2 regions of the Variovorax sp. 10N412 genome follow, and region 2 is predicted to be linked to the other one. Evidence: riboswitches for the same ligand, from Rfam matches in the RefSeq annotation. Region 2 holds a riboswitch; the other holds the start of a gene.
The links. A riboswitch is a leader RNA that binds a small molecule or an ion and turns the genes downstream of it on or off. The one in region 2 is predicted to bind S-adenosylhomocysteine.
Positions count from the first base shown of each region.

Region 1 (3,462 bases), on a different contig from region 2:
CCAGCGGGCCGCTCCAGGGGGCGGCCAGCAGCTCGGGCGCGATGGCCAGCGTCAGCCGGTCTTCCAGCCCCTGCGTGAGCGCCAGCGCCTGCACCTGCAGTTGCCGCAATTGGGAGGCCAGCAGCCGCGCCTGGGGCTCCAGGGAGCGTGCGGCGGGCGTGGGCTGGGGCTCGCGGCCGCTGCGGTCGAACAGCGGCAGGTCGAGCTCGGCCTCCAGGTTGGCGATGGCCATGCTCACGGCCGACGGCACCTTGCGCAGCGCCCGCGCCGCCGCCGAGAAGGAGCCGTGGTCGATCACGGCCAGGAAGACCTCGACGTTGTCGCTGGAGAAAGCCATTGGCGCTCGACCTATCAATAAAATTGAAACAAGTTAACTTTTTATATCAGCGAATGACACATAAAGTCCAGTCATCGCAGTCACCAACCAAGAGAAGAAGTCATGCAGGGCATTCAACGTCGCATCGTCTACATCAGCCTTTATGAGGGCATCGCCATCGTCGCGGCCAGCGCGGGGCTGGCCTTGATGACGGACGCCGGGCTCGGTCATTCGGGCATGCTGGCGGTGGGCGCCTCGGTCATCGCGGTGATCTGGAACCTGGTCTTCAATGCGCTGTTCGAGCGCTGGGAATCGCGCCAGGCCGTGCGCGGGCGCAGCGTGCGCCGCCGCATCGCCCACGCCATCGGCTTCGAGGGCGGGCTGATCGCCTTCCTGGTGCCGATGTTCGCCTGGGGCCTGGGCGTGTCGCTCTGGCAGGCGCTGGTGATGGACCTGGGCCTGGTGGTGTTCTTCCTGGTCTACACCTTCGTCTTCAACTGGGCCTTCGACCGTGTGTTCGGCCTGCCGGCATCGGCAATGGGCGAGCCACAACCGGCGTAAGCCTGCGCTTACTTAGCCGCCATCGGGAATCGGCCGTCGCGGCCGGCAGCGCGCATGGCCAAGGCACCGCTCTGCCGCGGGCGCCCGGTGCCGTTGATCGAGTTGGACACAGGCGAAGCCGGGAACTGGGGTTTTCCCCGGCCCCATTCGAATCGCCCTAAAATGCGGCCCTTCCCAAGGAGCGTTGCAGCGGTGGGCCTCACAGGCCGGCCGTCAGGCTTGGGGCGACAACGACGCTCGCCTGTTCGACTCTTCCGCAGGTGAGGCCATGTCCCAGATTTCCGCTCCAGCTACCCCCGATTCCGCGCCCCTGGCGCCCCCGCCCATGAAGCTGTCCGGCCTCGAACCGGTCGCCATCGGCGAGGGCACGCTGTTCGTCAACATCGGCGAGCGCACCAACGTCACCGGCTCCAAGGCCTTCGCGCGGATGATCCTGAATGGCCAGTTCGAAGAGGCCCTGGCCGTCGCGCGCCAGCAGGTCGAGAACGGCGCCCAGGTGATCGACATCAACATGGACGAGGCCATGCTCGACAGCAAGGCCGCCATGGTCCGCTTTCTGAACCTGATTGCCAGCGAGCCCGACATCGCGCGCGTGCCGGTGATGGTCGACAGCTCGAAGTGGGACGTCATCGAGGCCGGCCTGCGCTGCATCCAAGGCAAGGGCATCGTCAACTCCATCTCCATGAAGGAGGGGGTCGACAAGTTCAAGCACGAGGCCAAGCTGGTGCGCCGCTACGGCGCCGCCGCGGTGGTCATGGCGTTCGACGAGAAGGGCCAGGCCGACACCTACGCGCGCAAGGTCGAGATCTGCGAGCGGGCCTACCGCATCCTGGTGGACGAGGTGGGCTTCCCGCCGGAAGACATCATCTTCGACCCCAACATCTTCGCCATTGCCACCGGCATCGAGGAGCACGACAACTACGCGGTCGACTTCATCAACGCGGTTCGCTGGATCAAGCAGAACCTGCCGGGCGCCAAGGTGTCGGGCGGCGTGAGCAACGTGAGCTTCAGCTTTCGCGGCAACGACCCGATGCGCGAGGCCATCCACACCGTGTTTTTGTACCACGCCATCCAGGCGGGCATGGACATGGGCATCGTCAACGCGGGCATGGTGGGCGTGTACGACGACCTGGAGCCCACGCTGCGCGAGCGCGTGGAAGACGTGGTGCTCAACCGCCGCCCGGACGCCGGCGAACGCCTCGTCGAAGTGGCCGAAACCGCCAAGAGCGGCGCCAAGGACGAAAGCAAGCGCCTCGAATGGCGCGGCACGCCCGACAACCCGGTGCACGTCAACCAGCGGCTGTCGCACGCGATGGTGCACGGCATCACCGACTTCATCGTCGAAGACACCGAAGAGGCCTACCAGCAGATCCTGGCCAAGGGCGGCCGTCCGCTGCACGTGATCGAAGGGCCGCTCATGGACGGCATGAACATCGTGGGCGACCTGTTCGGCGCCGGCAAGATGTTCCTGCCGCAGGTGGTGAAGTCGGCGCGCGTCATGAAGTCGGCCGTGGCCCACCTGCTCCCCTACATCGAGGAAGAAAAGCTGCGTGACGAAGCGGCTGGCCGCGACGTGCGCACCAAGGGCAAGATCATCATCGCCACCGTCAAGGGCGACGTGCACGACATCGGCAAGAACATCGTCACCGTCGTGCTCCAGTGCAACAACTTCGAAGTGGTGAACATGGGCGTGATGGTCCCGTGCCACGAGATCCTGGCGCGCGCCAAGGTCGAGGGCGCCGACATCGTGGGCCTGTCGGGCCTGATCACGCCGAGCCTGGAAGAGATGCAGTTCGTGGCCGGCGAGATGCAGCGCGACGACCATTTCCGCATCAGGAAGATTCCGCTCATGATCGGCGGCGCCACCACCAGCCGCGTGCATACGGCCGTGAAGATCGCGCCGCACTACGAGGGCCCCGTGGTCTACGTGCCCGACGCCTCGCGCAGCGTGAGCGTGGCGCAGAGCCTGCTGTCCGACCAGGCCGCGGCCTACATCGACGAGATCAATGCCGACTACGACAAGGTGCGCACCCAGCACGCCAACAAGAAGCAGGTGCCGCTGTGGCCGCTGGCCAAGGTGCGCGCCAACAAGACGCCCATCGACTGGTCGAACTACACGCCCCCCGTGCCCAAGTTCATCGGCCGGCGCGTGTTCAAGAACTACGACCTGACCGAGCTCGCCAAGTACATCGACTGGGGCCCGTTCTTCCAGACCTGGGACCTGGCCGGCCCGTTCCCCGCCATCCTGAAGGACGAAGTCGTTGGCACCGAGGCCGTGCGCGTGTATGCCGACGGCCAGCGCATGCTCAAGCGCCTGATCGAAGGCCGCTGGCTCAGCGCGGCCGGCATCGTCGGCTTCTGGCCGGCCAACACGGTGAACGACGACGACATCGAGCTCTACACGGACGAGACGCGCAGCGAGGTGGCGCTCACCTGGTACGGCATGCGCCAGCAGACCGAGAAGCAGGTCATCGACGGCGTGATGCGCCCGAGCCGCTGCCTGGCCGACTTCGTCGCGCCCAAGGCCAGCGGCCTGAAGGACTACGTGGGCATGTTCGCCGTCACCGCTGGCCTGGGCGTCGAGA
Region 1 covers NZ_JBFTIO010000010.1:176,278-179,739, reverse strand. The annotation lists gene AC1DJH_RS22550 (LysR family transcriptional regulator) at 1-337, opposite strand, end outside; gene AC1DJH_RS22545 (PACE efflux transporter) at 440-877, shown strand; S-adenosyl-L-homocysteine riboswitch at 1,048-1,123, shown strand; gene metH (methionine synthase) at 1,203-3,462, shown strand, end outside.
Region 1: another riboswitch for S-adenosylhomocysteine. It lies ahead of metH (methionine synthase); the one in region 2 lies ahead of ahcY (adenosylhomocysteinase).

Region 2 (3,462 bases):
TCGCATGCAGCTGCCCGTGGCCGACGTCGACGCCGACCACCTTCGCAGCGCCGCGCTGCAGCAGGCAATCGGTGAAGCCGCCGGTCGACTGGCCCACGTCGAGGCACAGCTTGCCGGCCGGGTCGACGCCGCTCACCGCGAGCGCGCCTTCGAGCTTGAGCCCGCCGCGCGACACGTACCGGGCCTCGGCCGCATCGGCGAGCTCGAGCTCGGCCGATTCGGGCACTTCGTCCTTGTTCTTGACGACCGGGCGCCACGCGTCGCTCGTGCCCGCGTCGCGCCAGCGCATGCCGCCGGCAATGAGCCGCACGGCCTGCGAACGCGACGCGGCCATGCCGCGCTCCACCAACAGTTGATCAGCGCGCATGAGCGAAGCGCCGGGCCGCCCCAAGCAAGCTCGCACCGCAGCGCGAAGCACGGAGGTTTTTCATTGCGCTATCAATAACGGTACGTGTCGGGCTTGTACGGGCCGTTCTTGCTCACGCCGATGTAGGCGGCCTGCGAGTCGGTCAGCTCGGTCAGCATGGCGCCGACCTTCTTCAGGTGCAGGCGCGCCACCTTTTCGTCGAGGTGCTTGGGCAGCACGTAGACCTTGCCGGCTTCATAGGCGTCGGGCTTGGTGAACAGCTCGATCTGGGCGATGGTCTGGTTGGCGAACGACGACGACATCACGAAGCTCGGGTGGCCCGTGCCGCAGCCCAGGTTCACCAGGCGGCCCTTGGCCAGCAGGATGATCTTCTTGCCGTCCGGGAAGGTGATGTGGTCGACCTGCGGCTTGATTTCTTCCCACTCGTACTTCTCGATCGACGCGACGTCGATCTCGTTGTCGAAGTGGCCGATGTTGCAGACGATGGCCTGGTCCTTCATGGCGGCCATGGTGTCATGCGTGATGACGTCCTTGTTGCCGGTGGTGGTCACGAAGATGTCGGCCTTGTCGGCGGCGTACTCCATGGTCACGACCTTGTAGCCTTCCATGGCGGCCTGCAGGGCGTTGATCGGGTCGATCTCGGTCACCCACACCTGGGCGCTCAGTGCGCGCAGTGCCTGGGCCGAGCCCTTGCCCACGTCGCCGTAGCCGGCCACGCAGGCCACCTTGCCGGCGATCATCACGTCGGTCGCGCGCTTGATGCCATCCACCAGCGATTCGCGGCAGCCGTACAGGTTGTCGAACTTGCTCTTGGTGACCGAGTCGTTCACGTTGATGGCGCGGAACTGCAGCGTGCCCTTGGCGGACATCTCGTTCAGGCGGTGCACGCCGGTGGTCGTTTCCTCGGTCACGCCGATGATCTCGGCGGCCTTGCGGGTGTACCAGGTGCCGTCCACGGCCAGCTTGGCCTTGATGGCGGCGTAGAGGATGCGTTCTTCTTCGCTGGTCGGGTTGGCGAGCACGCCCAGGTCCTTCTCGGCGCGCTGGCCCAGGTGCATCAGCAGCGTGGCGTCGCCGCCGTCGTCCAGGATCATGTTCGGGCCTTCGCCCTTCGACCCCTTGGGGCCGAAGTCGAAGATGGCGTGGGTGTAGTCCCAGTAGTCCTTAAGCGACTCGCCCTTGATGGCGAACACCGGCGTGCCGGCGGCGGCGATGGCGGCGGCGGCGTGGTCCTGCGTCGAGAAGATGTTGCACGAGGCCCAGCGCACTTCGGCGCCCAGGGCTTGCAGCGTCTCGATCAGCACGGCCGTCTGGATGGTCATGTGGATCGAACCCGTGATGCGCGCGCCCTTGAGCGGCTGCGCCTTGGAGAACTCTTCACGGATGGCCATCAGGCCGGGCATTTCGGTTTCCGCGATGCGGATTTCCTTGCGGCCCCAGGCGGCGAGGGACAGGTCGGCAATCGCCTGGTCGGCGGTGGACACGGGGGTGGGCTTGAGAACAGCGCTCATGAGAACTCCAAAACTGGTTTGAAAGATGCCACTGCGTTCGGGGGTCTGACGGAAAAAGGACTCACCGCGAGAACAGCGGATGAGCGTGGTTGCGATGTGGTCCGAGCCTCACGCCTGACGGCGCTGCAACGCTCCTCGGAACGGCGGATTGTAGACGCGGCGCCCGGGCCCGCCAATCGCTCGGGTATCCCACATCACGGAAAGCGCGTTCTGCCGCACAGGCGTACATTGGTTCGCACCCAACCACGGAAGCCCCCGCCCATGTCGCTCACGCACTCCAGAATCCCCTCGGCCCTGCTTGCCGCAGCCGCACTCGTCGCCACGGCCAGCGTCCCGGTCCTCGCCGCCGCGCAGAACGCCGACCCGGTGCGCATCCGCGGCACCATCGTGCGCGTAGACGCCAAGACCCTCGTGGTCCAGGACCGCGGCGGCGAGGTCGTCAGCCTCGCACGCCCGGCCGACATGCCGGTGTCGGAGGTCTACCGCATCAAGCTGTCCGACATCAAGCGCGGCAGTTTCATCGGCACCGCCGCCATGCCGCAGCCCGACGGCACGCAGAAGGCGATCGAAGTGGTGGTGTTCCCCGAGGCCGCGCGCGGCACGGGTGAAGGCCACAGGCCTTGGGACCTGCTGCCCGACAGCACCATGACCAACGCCACCGTCGCCGACCTGGCCGCGGCGCCGAAGTCGGTGCGCGGCGGGCAGCAGATGCGCCTGACCTACAAGGGCGGCGAGAAGACCGTCATCGTGCCGCCCGACGCTCCGGTGGTCACCTTCCGCCCCGGCACCGACGCACTGCTCGTGCCCGGCGCCAAGGTCATGGTGAATGCGCAGGAGAAGAACGGCACGCCCACGGCCCTGCGCGTCACGGCCGGGCGAGACGGCTTCGCGCCGCCGATGTAACCGGCATGCGGGGCGGTCGCCCCGCATCCGAGGGAAACCCCGCAGGATTTTTGTCCGGGCGACAGGCGCGGGCGGCCCCGTGCGGCGTATCGTGGCGTGGGACTCCGGCCGCGAGGCAGGTTCCAGCCACCCATCCGTTCACCCGACACAGGAGATTGCGCACCATGGCCACTGCCAAGAAAGCCGCCGCCAAGAAGACCCCCTCCAGCAGCGAGAGCACCGCCGGCGCGAAGCAGGCGATGCCCAACGCCGCGGACATGCTCAATCCGCTGAAGGGCATGGCCGACCGGCTGCAGAACCTCAACCTGACCGGCGGCGCCGGCAAGCTGCTTGACAGCGGCCGCAAGGACCTGCAGGCGGTCATGGAAGCCAACGAAAAGTCCTACCAGGGCCTGCAGACCGTGGTGCAGCGGCAGACCGAGATGATCAAGCACGCCATCACCGAATGGCAGAGCGCCGCCAAGGGCATGCCGGGCAAGGACCCGAAGGAAAACCTCGCCAAGCTCGACGAACTCGGCCGCCAGTCGTTCCAGCGCGCCATCGACGACATCAAGGAGCTCGCCAACCTCGCGGCCAAGTCGCAGGCCGATGCGTTCGACGTGGTGCGCCAGCGCATCCAGTCCAACGTGGACGAAGTGACCAAGCTGCTGCAGCGCAAGTAAGCCGGAACCCGCCGCCATG
Region 2 covers NZ_JBFTIO010000007.1:98,523-101,984, reverse strand. The annotation lists gene AC1DJH_RS18090 (TlyA family RNA methyltransferase) at 1-367, opposite strand, end outside; gene ahcY (adenosylhomocysteinase) at 439-1,878, opposite strand; S-adenosyl-L-homocysteine riboswitch at 1,953-2,021, opposite strand; gene AC1DJH_RS18080 (hypothetical protein) at 2,140-2,781, shown strand; gene phaP (TIGR01841 family phasin) at 2,946-3,443, shown strand; gene AC1DJH_RS18070 (alpha/beta fold hydrolase) at 3,460-3,462, shown strand, end outside.